Linked DNA regions of Gottschalkia purinilytica. Each later gene encodes a partner of the first gene's protein in a complex. Links are inferred from orthologs where the notes say so. Each region holds a gene or a part of one and is shown in the gene's direction. Other genes may lie near its edges. The genes, in order: gcvH and CLPU_RS06175.

The links.
Region 2: the proteins of gcvH (region 1) and CLPU_RS06175 are in contact, whole or in part, in a crystal structure (PDB 3A7A), measured with the Escherichia coli proteins. The link is inferred for Gottschalkia purinilytica from one-to-one orthologs.

Annotation. Positions count from the first base shown.
Region 1 is NZ_LGSS01000015.1:25,374-32,855, reverse strand. Bases 1-2,773 are described here. They hold gcvH (glycine cleavage system protein GcvH), read left to right. Parts: upstream 1-1,083; coding sequence 1,084-1,464; downstream 1,465-2,773. Other genes in these bases: gcvPA (aminomethyl-transferring glycine dehydrogenase subunit GcvPA), read left to right, coding at 1,504-2,773; gcvT (glycine cleavage system aminomethyltransferase GcvT), read left to right, coding at 1-998. In the rest of the region: more of gcvPA, read left to right, coding at 2,774-2,847; aminomethyl-transferring glycine dehydrogenase subunit GcvPB, read left to right, coding at 2,849-4,306; CLPU_RS13110 (hypothetical protein), read left to right, coding at 4,509-4,697; lipoyl(octanoyl) transferase LipB, read left to right, coding at 4,843-5,511; lipA (lipoyl synthase), read left to right, coding at 5,532-6,392; CLPU_RS13095 (permease), read right to left, coding at 6,414-6,947; CLPU_RS13090 (permease), read right to left, coding at 6,944-7,423. UniProt on the Escherichia coli protein: The glycine cleavage system catalyzes the degradation of glycine. The H protein shuttles the methylamine group of glycine from the P protein to the T protein.
Region 2 is NZ_LGSS01000004.1:282,837-290,416, forward strand. Bases 2,281-5,151 are described here. They hold CLPU_RS06175 (lipoate--protein ligase), read left to right. Parts: upstream 2,281-3,155; coding sequence 3,156-4,148; downstream 4,149-5,151. Other genes in these bases: CLPU_RS06170 (hypothetical protein), read right to left, coding at 2,281-2,871; CLPU_RS06180 (FAD:protein FMN transferase), read left to right, coding at 4,305-5,151. Outside these bases: leuS (leucine--tRNA ligase), read right to left, coding at 1-11; ric (iron-sulfur cluster repair di-iron protein), read left to right, coding at 755-1,468; more of CLPU_RS06170, read right to left, coding at 1,999-2,280; more of CLPU_RS06180, read left to right, coding at 5,152-5,357; CLPU_RS17180 (hypothetical protein), read right to left, coding at 5,498-5,674; CLPU_RS17185 (hypothetical protein), read right to left, coding at 5,876-7,261; CLPU_RS06190 (sensor histidine kinase), read right to left, coding at 7,322-7,580. UniProt on the Escherichia coli protein: Catalyzes both the ATP-dependent activation of exogenously supplied lipoate to lipoyl-AMP and the transfer of the activated lipoyl onto the lipoyl domains of lipoate-dependent enzymes.

The DNA of each region.
Region 1 (7,482 bases):
TAAATCCAGAACATGAAAATGTAAGAACTAAAGTTGGTTTATTTGATGTTTCACACATGGGTGAAGTAGAAATCAAAGGAAACCAAGCTACTGAATGTGTTCAATACTTAATTACAAATGATGTAGAAGCTATAGTTGATGGACAAATAGTTTATACATTCATGTGTAATGAAAATGGTGGAGTTGTTGATGACCTTTTAGCATACAGATACTCAAAAGACCATTACTTACTAGTAATAAATGCTTCTAATATCGAAAAAGACGTTAAATGGATATTAGAAAACACAAAACAATTTGATGTAGAAATCAAAAATATTTCAGATGATGTATCACAAGTAGCTATTCAAGGACCATTAGCTCAAAAAGTTTTACAAAAAGTAACTGATACAAACTTAGATGAAATCGAATTCTTCCATTTAAAGAGAGATGTGAATGTTGCAGGTGCTAAATGTTTAGTATCAAGAACAGGATATACTGGAGAAGATGGATTCGAAATTTACTTTGATAACAAAGATGCTGAAACAATTTGGGAAGCATTAATGGAAAATGGTAAAGAAGAAGGAATAAAACCTATAGGACTAGGAGCAAGAGATACATTAAGATTTGAAGCTACATTACCTCTTTACGGAAATGAACTTTCAGCAGATATAACTCCACTAGAAGCTGGATATGGTATGTTTGTTAAGTTAAAGAAAGAAAGTGACTTTATAGGTAAAGCAGCTTTAGCTAAACAAAAAGAAGAAGGATTAAAAAGAAAAATCGTAGGATTCGAATTGATAGGAAGAGGAATCCCAAGACATGGATACGAAGTAGAAGTAGATGGCAAAAAAATTGGTGTAGTAACAACTGGATATGCTGCTCCTACAGTTAAGAAAAACATAGGAAATGCATTAGTTGATATAGAGTACACAGAATTAGGAACTGAATTCGATGTAGTTATAAGAAATAAGCCAGTTAAAGCAAAAGTTATAAGCAAAAGATTCTTAAGCAAAAAATAAACTATATAAAGTTTACTAATATAAAACAATCTGTTAAAATAATTTTGAAATTAAAAATAAAGAGTATTTAAGGAGGAATTTTAAAATGAGTAAAATAGTAGAAGGATTATTATATTCAGAAGATCATGAGTGGATTAAAGTAGAAGGAAATGAAGCTTACATTGGAGTTACTGACCATGCTCAACATCAATTAGGGGAAATCGTTTATGTTGAATTACCAGCTGTTGATGATGAATTAAACGCTGGAGACGTATTTGGAGTTATCGAATCAGTTAAAGCTGCTTCAGATTCATACTTACCAGTATCAGGTAAAATAGTAGCTGTAAATGAAGACTTAGAAGATAATCCAGGATTAGTTAATGAAGATCCATATGCTAACTGGGTAGTAAAAGTTGAATTATCAGATAGCTCAGAACTTGATAAATTAATGGATGCTAAACAATACGAAGAATTCTGTAACGAATAATAAAAAGTCACAAAATCCTACAATAAAGGGGGAAATGTAATGCATAGGTATATACCTAATAATGATGGCACTAGAAAAGAAATGCTTGAAAGCGTTGGTGCTAGCTCTATAGAAGACCTATTTAAAGATATACCTAGTGATCTTAGACTAGGAAGAGACCTAAATTTACCTAAAGCTTTATCTGAACTAGAAGTTCGTAAGCACATGGGACAATTAGCGGCTAAAAACAAAAATATAGAAGAATTACCTTGCTTTTTAGGAGCAGGAGCTTATGACCACTATATCCCAGGAATAATAAAACACTTAATTTCTAGATCAGAGTTTTATACAGCTTACACACCATATCAACCAGAAGTAAGTCAAGGTACTTTACAAGTAATATTTGAATATCAAACAATGATTACTGAATTAACTGGTATGGATGTAACAAACGCTTCTATGTATGATGGTCCAACAGCATGTGGAGAAGCTGCTGTATTAGCTTGTGAAAACACAAGACGTCAGTCTGTAATTGTTTCAAAAACAGTTAACCCAGAAACTAGAAAGGTACTTAAAAGTTATCTAAAAGCTAGAAGCTTAGAATTAATAGAAGTAGATGCTGTAGATGGTGTTACAGATGTTGAAAAATTAAAATCTTTAGTTACTAAAGAAACAGCTGGTGTTATTGTTCAAAGCCCTAACTTCTTTGGTATCATAGAAGATGTTACAGAAGTAGAAAAAATTGTTCATGAAAATAAAGCTAACTTAATCATGTACGTTGATCCAATTTCTTTAGGAATATTAAAAAGTCCTGGAGAGCTAGGAGCTGACATAGTTGTTGGTGAAGGACAATCTTTAGGAAATAGCTTAAGCTATGGTGGACCACATCTAGGATTCTTCGCTACTACTAAAAAATTAGTTAGAAAGATTCCAGGTAGAATTGTTGGTCAAACAGAAGATGCTGATGGAAATAGAGCTTTCGTATTGACTCTTCAAGCAAGAGAGCAACATATAAGAAGATATAAAGCTACTTCAAATATTTGTTCAAACCAAGGATTAAATACATTAGTGGCTACTATATATTTAACTGCAATGGGTAAAGAGGGACTTAAAGAAGTTGCATTACAAAGCATGCAAAAAGCTCACTATGCATTCAATGAATTAACTAAGAGTGGTAAATTCAAACCATTATTCCCTAATAAACCATTCTTCAAAGAATTTGCGCTAACAAGTGATATTGATAGCTCAAAAGTAAATGAAGAATTATTAAAAAATAATATCCTTGGTGGATACGAGCTAGGTAAAGATTATGAAGAACATAAAAATGGTCTTCTACTATGTGTTACTGAAAAAAGAACTAAAGAAGAAATTGACACATTAGCTCGTGTTATGGAGGTGTTATAGCATGAGATCTAACTATAATAAATTGATATTTGAGGTTTCAAAAGAAGGTCGTAAAGGATATAGCCTTCCAAAATTAGATGTGAATGAAGTTAGTGTAAGTGAGCTTATTCCTAGCGAATTTTTAAGAGAGAAAGAAGCTGACTTACCACAAGTAAGTGAAGTAGAAGTTATAAGACACTTTACTAATCTTTCACATAAAAACTATGGTGTTGATACTGGTTTCTATCCATTAGGATCATGTACAATGAAGTACAATCCTAAATTAAATGAAGATATGGCTTCTTTAAGTGGATTCACTAATATCCATCCATATCAACCAGAAGAAACAGTTCAAGGTGCATTAGAATTAATGTATAATCTTGATGCACAACTTTCAGAAATCTCAGGATTTTCTAGAGTAACTCTTCAACCAGCTGCTGGTGCTCATGGTGAGTATACAGGATTATTAATAATCAAAGCTTATCATGAAAAAAGAGGAGATAGTAAAAGAACTAAAATCATAGTTCCAGATTCAGCTCATGGTACGAATCCATCAAGTGCTTATGTTGCAGGGTTTGAGGTAGTTGAAGTTGAATCAAATGCAGATGGTTCTGTTAATATAGATAGCTTAAAAGAAGTATTAAGTGATGAAATAGCAGGTTTAATGCTTACAAATCCAAGTACTCTTGGATTATTTGAACAAAACATTAAGCTTATAGCTGATTTAGTTCATGAAGCTGGTGGATTACTATACTACGATGGAGCTAACATGAACGCTATAATGAGTAAAGTAAGACCTGGAGACATGGGATTTGACGTAATGCACTTTAACGTGCATAAAACACTTTCAACACCTCATGGTGGAGGTGGACCAGGAGCAGGTCCAGTTGGTGTGAGAGAAGACTTAGTTGAATTCTTACCAGTACCGGTTATTGAGAAAAAAGATGATAAATTCATCCTAGACTATGATAGACCAAATTCAATAGGAAAAATAAAAGGTTTCTATGGACAATTTGGTGTACTAGTTAGAACTTATTCATATATCCTATCTATGGGATCAGAAGGATTAAAAGAAGTAAGTGAAGTTGCAGTATTAAATGCAAACTATATGATGAATAAACTTAAAGAAAACTATAGCTTACCAATAGATCAAGTATGTAAGCATGAGTTCGTATTAGGTGGAATTAAAGATAAGTCTACAGGAATTACAACTCTTGATATAGCTAAGAGATTATTAGATTTCGGATATCATCCACCAACAGTTTACTTCCCATTAATAGTTAATGAAGCTATAATGGTTGAGCCAACTGAAACAGAAAGTAAAGAAACTCTAGATGAGTTTATAAATGCTATGAATAGAATAGCTGAAGAAGCTAAACAAGATCCTGAGCTTCTAAAAAATGCACCTTATGACACTCCTGTTAGAAGAATAAATGAAGGTAAGGCTGCTAGGGATTTAATACTAAAATATGAAAAATAGAAAATAATTTATAAATATATATAGAAAAAACAAATATAATGATATAATGATATAGAGAAAAATTATAGAGGTATACTTTTAGGAGGTAATACTAATGTTTGCACATGATGGTAATGTGGAAAAGGCATTAACAGATAGCTTAGTTGCATCTATTGCCGAAAGAAAAGCTAATATTTGTGAGACTTGAGACGCTGCGGCTGTAATGGCACTCGCCTGGGGCGTTAAGGAAGAAGTTGAACCTCAATATGCTTCTGCTGTATCAGAACATATAGAAAAGATTCAAGGAACAGAAATAGAGTTAGAGAGTGGAGAAAAAGCTAAAATACTAAAAGGTGGAGTTAAAGAAAGAAACGGACAGGCAACTTTAATTTACAGATACCAATTAGTATAATTTGCTTTAAGTTTTAACTTGTGTAACAACGGAGATATTTTGTGTAACAACGATCTATAATATATTTTATTGCCTATACCCCCCGCAGTCTATATGAGTTTGACTTATATAGTAGGGGGGTATTTACATTTAAGGAGATGAACATATGACGAAACTAAATGTACTGAACTTAGGGCAATGTAGTTATGAGGAAGCTTTAGATATACAACTTGACCTCCTAAAAAAAAGACAAGATAAAGAAATAGAAGATACACTAATATTAGTAGAGCATTTTCCAGTTATAACATTAGGTAAAAATGCTGTTGAGGAAAATATTTTAGTATCAGAAGAATATTTGAAATCACAAAATGCCGATATAGTTAAAATAGGTAGAGGTGGAGATGTAACATATCATGGACCTGGTCAAATTGTAGGATATCCTATAGTTAATATAAAGGATTTAAAACTAGGAATAAAAGATTTTGTATATAAGCTAGAGGAATTATTTATACAATTATTAAAAAATGAATATAATATAGATGCTTTCAGAGATGACATAAATAACGGAGTATGGATAAAAAATAGTAAGATAACAGCCATAGGCCTTACAGTTAAGCGTTGGGTAACTATGCATGGATTTGCATTTAATGTAAATACAAATTTAGATCATTTTAATTGGATAGTGCCTTGTGGAATACAAGGTAGAGATGTAATTTCCCTAGAAAAGCTACTAGATCATAATGTAGATTTTCAGCGTGTGAATGATCAAGTTTTGAAATATTTTTGCAAAATATTTGGGTATGATAGCTTTGAAGAAATAAGTTTATATAAATAATTAGAGTGGGGGAAACATATATGCCAACAATCAAAAGAAAACCTGAATGGCTTAGAATTAAGAAAAGAGAAGGCCAAAATATGGGATATGTTAATGATTTATTAAAAAAATTCTCCTTAAATACAGTTTGTGAAGCTGCAAACTGTCCTAATAGAGTAGAGTGCTATAGTAAAAAAACTGCTACATTTATGATATTAGGTAAAGAGTGTTCACGTAATTGTAGATTTTGTAATGTTACACATAAAAAATTAGAGCCACTAGATCCTAAAGAACCTGAAAACGTAGCAAAGGCTACAGTTGATTTAGGGTTAAAACATGTAGTAATAACTTCTGTTACAAGAGATGATTTACCAGATGGTGGAGCAAGTCACTTTGCAGAAACAATAAAAGCCATAAGAAGGATAAAGAAGGATATAATCATAGAAGTATTAATTCCAGATCTTTTAGGAGACATTGATGCATTAAAAATAGTTGTAGATGCAAAGCCAGAAATACTAAATCACAACATAGAAACAGTTCCAAGATTATATCCAGACGTAAGACCAATGGCAATATATCAAAGATCATTAGACGTACTAAAAAATGTAAAAGTATTAGATCCAACTGTATTAACTAAATCAGGAATAATGGTAGGATTAGGAGAGAAAGAAGACGAAGTTATAGAAGTATTCAAAGACTTAAGACAAGTTGATTGTGACTTCTTGACAGTAGGACAATACTTACAACCTTCAGAAAAACACTATCAATTAAAAGAGTATGTTACTCCTGAGACATTTGAAATGTATAAAGAAGAAGCTACTAAGCTAGGATTTAAGTTTGTCGCATCTAGCCCATTAGTAAGAAGTTCATATAAAGCAGCAGACATGTTTGCATCAAAATAATAAGGAAAGGGTCTATTACATTTAGTTTGTAGTAGACTCTTTATTATATATATTTTTTATTTCATCTTCGGATAAATATTTTTCAACTAATATAGATAAAACCAAATATACAAATAAGCTGGTTGTTATATGAAGAAAAGTAAATGTTCCTCCTAGTGATGTATATTCATAGACCATCATAGGAACTTTACAATTTGCCCATACACCTATAAAAAAGATAATATAAGAAAGTTTTACACCTTTTTTAATAAACATATGAGCTATAGGAAAAGACACATATAAAGGTCCAGCAGCTAATGAACCTAGAGTTAATATACATAATAGCCCTTTTATACCAGAATCCTTCCCCATATATTTTACCATAGTTTCTTTTGGAACCCATACATCCAATAAACCCATTAATATGAATATAGGAGGAACCAATGAAAGAAAAGTTTTAATATTTGAAAAAGAAAAATATATAGTATTTACTCCTACAGTTGAGTTGATGTTGTATATTACGATTATCAATACTATAAAAACTATCAACCATTTATATTTTCTTATTATATTCATATAAGGAACCACCACACTATAATTACAAAGACAATACATGAAATTAAACCTATTAAATTTCTTATAATAGAAAATTTATTATCGAAATACTTACTTTCTAAAGGAAAAGTAACTATACCTATTCCCATTAATGTTGATATAAGTCCTGCAACTTGAGGGTATCCTGCACCCCTTTGTAATAAACTAGCACCGAGAGGGAGAGATATAAAGTTTGGGATATAAGATATAGATCCAATAACTATAGAAAGAAGAACACCTTTTAATCCAGATTTTGTACCAATCAATTTTGTTATAATATTAGGATCTATGATTGATAAAAATATGCTTACAAACATTATCATAGGTAGTATAGTTGGAAGTAAATTTAAAAAAGATTCAAGAGAAATATTTAAAGCTTTTTTAGTTTTGTTTTTATCTTTTATAAAAGATAAGAACAAAAGGAATAAAGAGATAATATATAGGATTATGCTAGACATAGCGTTACACCTCTTGAAAAATAATGATATTTTACATAAATATACAATATATGGATTTA
Region 2 (7,580 bases), on another replicon or contig:
TATTCTTTCATTTATCTCACGTCCTTTTTTGCAGTTTTATGTAAAAATACAAAAAACCCTCATCTTCTATATATAGAGACGAAGGTTTTATTATCGCGGTACCACTCTATTTGGTAGAAAACTCTACCCACTTAACAAGTTTAACGGATCTATCCGGTTAAGACTACTATCCTTCACCTTAACGACTCAGAGATGAGTTCGACTAAAATTGTTGCTAACTTGCACCATACGTTAGCTCTCTGGAAACAATTGTTTATCTACTATTTCTCTTCAAAGCCTAAAATTATCATTTTGAGTGTATTGTATCAAATTTTTTACTAAAAATCAATTTTTATTACAACTTTCTATACTTATCATTATTTCCAAACTCCATTAATAATAAACTTTCTTTGATACATAAACAATATTTAATAGGATAAACTATATAAAACTTTTAATTTAACCTGTTGTACTTGTAAGTATTAATAGTATTGTGAATACTATTTTAATACTTTATTAAAGATTTAATAATTTAAAACTAATAATTCTAGTATAAGAAATTAACTATCATAGAAAGGCTAATTTATATTTTAAATTAAATAGTTATAATAATATATCCATATAAAATAGTTTTATTTATTAGATCATGGCCCTATATAGCTTGTTAAAAGTTTATTTACTCAATATTTTTATTTCATTTTGATTGTAATCACATATAAATTTTTCCTTTATATTTATAATAAAGTTACATAAATCACTTAAAGGAGTGAGAGGTATGAAAGACAAATTCAATAAAAATCAAAAAGTTGGAGAAATAGTTGCAGAATTCCCAAAAGCTTCTGAAATATTTATGAAATATAAATTAGACTTCTGTTGTGGTGGTAATAGAACTCTAGATAATGCTGTTATAGAAGATAAAGTTGATTCTGATGTAGCTTTAATAATAGATGAATTAAATGAGTCTTATGAAAAATATAATTCCATTAGTTCAAAAGAAGATATAGACTGGAGAAAAGAAAATAATATAAAAATAATTGATCATATACTAAATACTCATCATGCTTATATGAGAAATCAACTTCCTATTACAGAAAATTTAATATCAAAGATTTTAAAAGCTCATTACTCTAAAAATGGTGATATGCTTTCTAAAGTTCATAAACTTTTTAATCAGTTTAAAGTTGAAATTGAAGAACATTTAATTAAAGAAGAAGAAGTTCTATTTCCTTTAATTAAAATTTTTGAAGAAAATAAAGATAAGGAAGTACTGAATAATATTTTGAACATATTATCAGAAACTGAGCATGAACATGATGTAGCTGGAAACATTATAAAAGAAATCAGAAAAGTTACAAATAATTATGAGCTTCCAGAAAACGCATGTAAGTCATTTGAATTAGCATATGAAAATCTAAAAGATATAGAAAAAGACTTGTTTAATCATGTTCATTTAGAAAATAATATTCTATTTGAAAAAATAAAAGGCTAAATCTTATCATCCACAATCAATAATAAAATAGAACTTTTAATAATATAAAAAAAGACTAAGATATGAAAGTAATTTTTAATATCTTAGTCTTTTTTTATATTTGAATATCTACTTAAATTGAATTGATCTAAAAGTGTTACAATTCTTATCTCCCCTTTGTTGAAGTGAAAATATTATAACTATTGATTTATTATATAAATTATCTAAAACCTATTAATAAAAACTCACAAAACTATCACAGATAGTAAATATAATTGTATTTATTAAGACTAGTCAATAAAAATCTTAAAGGAGGAATGAATATGAGATGGAAGTTTAAACAAATAACTAATGTATCAAAATAAGGTTTATAAACAAAGTTACTATAGCTTAGATACTAAGATTTTTTTAATATAATTCTCACTGAAAACTTGTTAAAATTAAAAGTTATAAATAGTCTTACCTAAAAGCAAAAGGAAAACTTTCTCGGTTTTCCTTTTTTTATTAATCTAAATTTCAATAAAATATTATTTTTACAAACTAAATATTCTTTATTCGTACTCCATATACATATAATTTCTATTTTCAATGCTTTTAATCTTAAATTTTTTATCTTTATATTCTATTAGCGATATCATGGTACTTATTATATCAGTATCAAATTCTCCTATGATTTTAGTATGGCCTTCTAATTCATACACTCCATCAAGGTTATTATCAACAGGTCTTATATATTCATATCCTGAAATATTTAGCTTTTTATTGTTTATTACTTTTCCATCTTCATTATATATAGTACCTATATAAATTTCTTTTTTAGAAGATATGTCTATCATCGTAGCTGACCTTGTTTCTTTATTATTTATACTGGCTATATAATCATCTTTAAATTCTAACTCAAAATTTATATTTCTATTTAATTCTTCATTAGATACTAAAGTTACTATATTATTATCTATAAAAGTATATATACCTTGTACTTTATTTTGACTGTTTTCTTTTAATGAACTTTCAACTAAAACATCCTTTATCTTATCTCCATTAAAGTCTCCTAAAAATAGTATATTCTTTTCTCCACTGGAATTTGGAATCTCCATTAATATGTATTTTTTACTAGTCTCATTTTTAACAACTATACTTAAGTTTTCAGCGTACAATGAATTTTTCGATTTTTTCTTTCCTAGCAAAAATATAGTATCTTCTTTATTATCACCAGTAACATCTCCTCGTTTAATATCTAATATATACTTTTCTTCCTTTAACTTAATGTTTTCATCTCTAAATATTTCATTTACTTTAAATTTCTTATTAGTTATATTCATAACACTTACTGAATCCTCAATATCTATAAATCCTCCAAACCCTATAACCAGTAATGGTATAATTATTATAGTTGATACAATATATTTGCTATACCTAAACAATTTATATCCCTCCTACTTGTACTATTAATATGTTTTATAAATTGGTCATAGTACAACTTTATTACTTTTTTATTATTTTATGTATATTGAACTTATGTCTTACTTAAGAAGTTGTTTTACTATATAATTAGATAATATAAGTATATTTAGTAATAAACCTAAACAATCCAAAAACTATAAAATTCTTATCTCTCATTTGTAGAATTGTTAGTTATCGGATGAATTAAATAATCTTAATTAAATATGTCTATAAATTAAAAATAAAAGATAAGGATGTGACGTACATGCTGTTTATCAGAAATGATTCAAAAAACCCTTATTACAACTTAGCTCTAGAAGAATATGCTCTAAAAAATCTACATTTAAATGATGATTTCCTCATATTATGGCAAAATGCTCATACTGTAGTTGTTGGAAGAAATCAAAATACTATAGAAGAAGTTAATAGTAAATATGTAAAAGAAAATGATGTGAATGTAGTAAGAAGAATGTCTGGAGGAGGAGCTGTTTATCATGACTTGGGTAATCTAAACTACACTTTTATTACTCGTTCAGATGACAATAGTAAAAATAACTTTGTAAAGTTTACAAAGCCTGTTATTGATGCTTTGGAAACTTTAGATGTACATGCTGAATTTTCTGGTAGAAATGATATAACTATAGACGGTAAAAAGATTTCTGGTAATGCTCAATATTACTATCAAGATAGAATGTTACATCATGGAACTATATTATTTGATGTTAACTCTGATATTCTAAAAGACGTTTTAAATGTTAAGCTTGATAAAATTGCATCTAAGGGAATAAAGTCTGTAAAGTCAAGAGTCACAAATATATGCCAACACCTTAAAGAGAAAATCACTATTGAAGAACTTAAAAATATACTATTAAAATTTATTTTAGAAACTAATGATATCTCAATCAAAGAATATATTTTATCTCCAAGTGATATTGATAATATAAATAAGCTTATGGAAGAAAAGTATTCAACTTGGGAATGGAACTATGGAGAATCTCCAAAATTTGAATTACAAAAGTCTAAAAGATATGAAGGCGGAAGTATAGATTTAAGATTAAATGTAAAAGAAGGTAACATAACAGCATTTAAAATATATGGTGATTTTTTTGGACGTAAAGATGTATCTGAACTTGAAAAGTTAATTATAAATAAAAATTTTGAAGAAGATTCAATAAGGAATGTATTTAAAGATATTGATATAACTGATTACTTTTATAATATAACAATTGATAACTTCATAGATTGTATGTTTTATTAAGATATTTAACATTACTTTAATAATTTTTTATTTAATTTATTCTAATCCTAAACTTAATATTTAATATTTGTACTTTATTAATTACTATAGATACTTCTATGTTATAATCTATCTATATTTATATTTTGTCATTCTATATGTGGAGGTTTTAGACTCATGAATAAAAAAAATATTGCTTTAATTTTTGTTATAGCTCTATTAGCGTTAGTTGGCTATAAGCTATTTTTTAGTGACTCTAAAAAGTCTGAAGAATCTAAACCTATTTCTAAGACAACCTATCTTATGGGAACTATTATTAATTTAAATATCTTTGAAAATGCATCAGATGATATTTTTGAAAAATCCTTTGATATAGTAAAGAGAATAGAAAATAAAATGAGTCCGAATATAGAAAATAGTGAAATTAGTACTATTAACAAAAATGCTGGTATATCTTCCACAAATGTATCTCAAGAAACTTTTAATGTAATAGAAAAAAGTATAAATTATTCTAATCTTTCCAAAGGATATTTTGATATAAGTACAGGTCCTTTAGTTAATCTATGGGTAATAGGAACTGAAAAAGCAAGGGTTCCTAGTGAAGATGAAATAAAACAACTGTTAGATAAAGTAGGTTATAAAAATATAGCTTTAGACAAAAACAATAGTAGTGTAACATTATCGAAACAAGGAATGATGCTAGACCTTGGAGGTATAGCTAAAGGATATACTGCTGATGAAATAGCTAAATATTTAAAGTCTCAAAATATAAATAAAGCTATTATAGATTTAGGTGGAAATATATATGCTCTTGGAAGTAAAAGCAACTCTGAACCTTGGAAAATTGGTGTTCAAAATCCTTTTGTAGATGCAAGAGGAACTCATATTGGTATTTTAAGTGTGAGAAATAAATCTGTAGTAACCTCTGGTGTTTATGAAAGATTTTTAGAGGCAAATAAAAAAAGGTATCATCATATATTAAATCCCTTTACAGGATATCCTATTGATAATAATTTGATGAGTGTAACTATAGTTTCTGACAAGTCTATAGATGGTGATGCTCTTTCAACTTCTGTATTTTCACTAGGTCTTGAAGAAGGCTTAAAACTAGTCAAAAGTCAAAAAAATGTTGAAGCAATATTTGTAACTAATAATAAAGAAGTATATATAACTCCAGGTCTTAAAAATAACTTTGAACTAACTGATAAAAATTTTAAACTTAAAAATTAGATATTTAATATATATTAATATACCTTTAATTTGTTAAAACTGATTCTATAATAATACAATCATAATAAATAAAAAATCGCTATCGTATGATATAGCGATTTTTGTTTATTATCGTATTTATCTTAAATTATAATTATATATTAAAGATAAGTATTTATTACAAAGTCCTCTCCCCAGTCATAGCTTTGATAATCTATATTTATGTTTGACGTAAGTTTCAATATCTTTTTATCTAAAACTACATTCATTCCTTCTACTTTATACAATTCATCTTTTTCTGTTGGATCATCCAGAGTCCATTCGAATATTATGCCCATTCAAGCTTTTCTTCTAATATAGAATCTAACATTTTTCCCTTCAAGACCCTCTTCTTTTATTTTTTCTTTTGCTATATCTGAAACTTGGAATTTCATATTCTTCACCTCTATTGTATTTTCGATTTGTATATTAGTATATACCCAATCCCTTCTTAGCAAACCTTTTTCCCAAATTTCATGAATATTATATTTTCTTACTTATTATTTCTTTGTAAATTTAAAAGTTCTTATTTTATCTAAGTAATTAACAGTTTCTTCTCCATTTTTTTCTTGTCTAGTTCTATATATCATAGCTTTATTACTATTTTCTGTCCAGTGAGAAACCACTTCTAGTATACTGTATGATTCTTCTTTTGAATTATCCAATACTTTAATTGGTGATATAAGATTTCCATCTATTATTTCAGCTGCATAAATTTTAGTTGAATATTCATTATTATATTGTTTATTTAGTGTTTCTATTAGTATTTTATCTTTACTAGGAGAAAGTTTGTAGCTAGGTATCGAGTTTCCTTCTTCAGTTTTAATTCCTGCAATTAATTTTGTTATATTTTTATTAGATATATCATATACAAATATTCCAGAATTGCCTTGATATTCTCCTGAATATAATAGTTTATTATTATCTAAAAAGTCTATTTGACTTATAAAGTTTTTATTTGTATCTTCAGTAACTAAAACTTCTTTCATATTTCCCTGGAAATCGACTTCATATATTCCACCTTTCCCACCTATGGACAAATCTATATATAATTTGTCATTAAATATTTTTTTAATACTATATCCCTTTACCAAATCAAAAGTTTCTCCTGTTTTTTCATCCTTAGCAATTGCTACTGAAGATTTAGCTTGAAAAGAAGATTTACTATCATTATATTTGTCTAATATACTTTGAAAAGTTCCATATCTTCTATTTTTTCTTGAGCCCTGCCCTAACTTATTTTCTATATTTCTTTGGAGTTCTGCATCTATTAAGTTGTTATTATGCTTTTCGATAAAGTCATTTATATCTATATAAATATACTGTTTCTTATTCACATCAAATATTGTAAAAGTACCAAACTTCCATTCATTATCTTTATCCCCTGTATATGCTAAATAATTTCCTTTATGGTCCATAAATCTTATATCATCAGAAGGATATCCACCACGATCTTGTTCTATAGGTATCATTTTATTAGTCATTACATCATAAACATATACTTCTTTATCTTTAAAAAGAAGTATTCTTTTTCCATCTTCACTTACCTCAAAACCTTTCATGTCTACTATCTTTCTTGTTTTATTAGTTTCTAAGTTTTTTCCATAGAGAGCATTGTTTTTGTTAAAAAATATTTCTTTATCGCTACTCCCTTTAAAATCTTCAGTTTTTACATTTTCTGTTATCTTTATTGTATCTATTTCTTTTACTTGTAAGTTACTATCCTCAGATCTGGTATCTAAAGAAACATTCTCACTTATTACTGTCGTTTTCCCTTGACTACTATCTTTAGCATCTGCATCATTTCCTACATTACAACCTGTAAATATACTTATTATAAAAATAATTAACAGTATTAATTTAATTCCTTTACTTTTCAACTTCATAGAAAATCCTCCTTATTTATTATTTTCCTTAAATCTTACTAAATAAATATTGCTAATTTTCTATGAAATATTGCCAAATTGTTGCCAAGAAGGAATTTTTATTATAACTTTTACTGTTCCATCTTTACTCTCTAAGTTTATATCTCCACTATGTTGTCTCATTATATTTCTACATATATATAATCCTAATCCATTACTTCCTTTTTCTTTATTTTCTTTTCCTTTCAATCTATAAAATGGTTCAAAGACTTTGTCTATTTTATCATTTGGAATGTCATCACTTTTATTCTCAATTTCTATTTCTATATATTTATTCTTT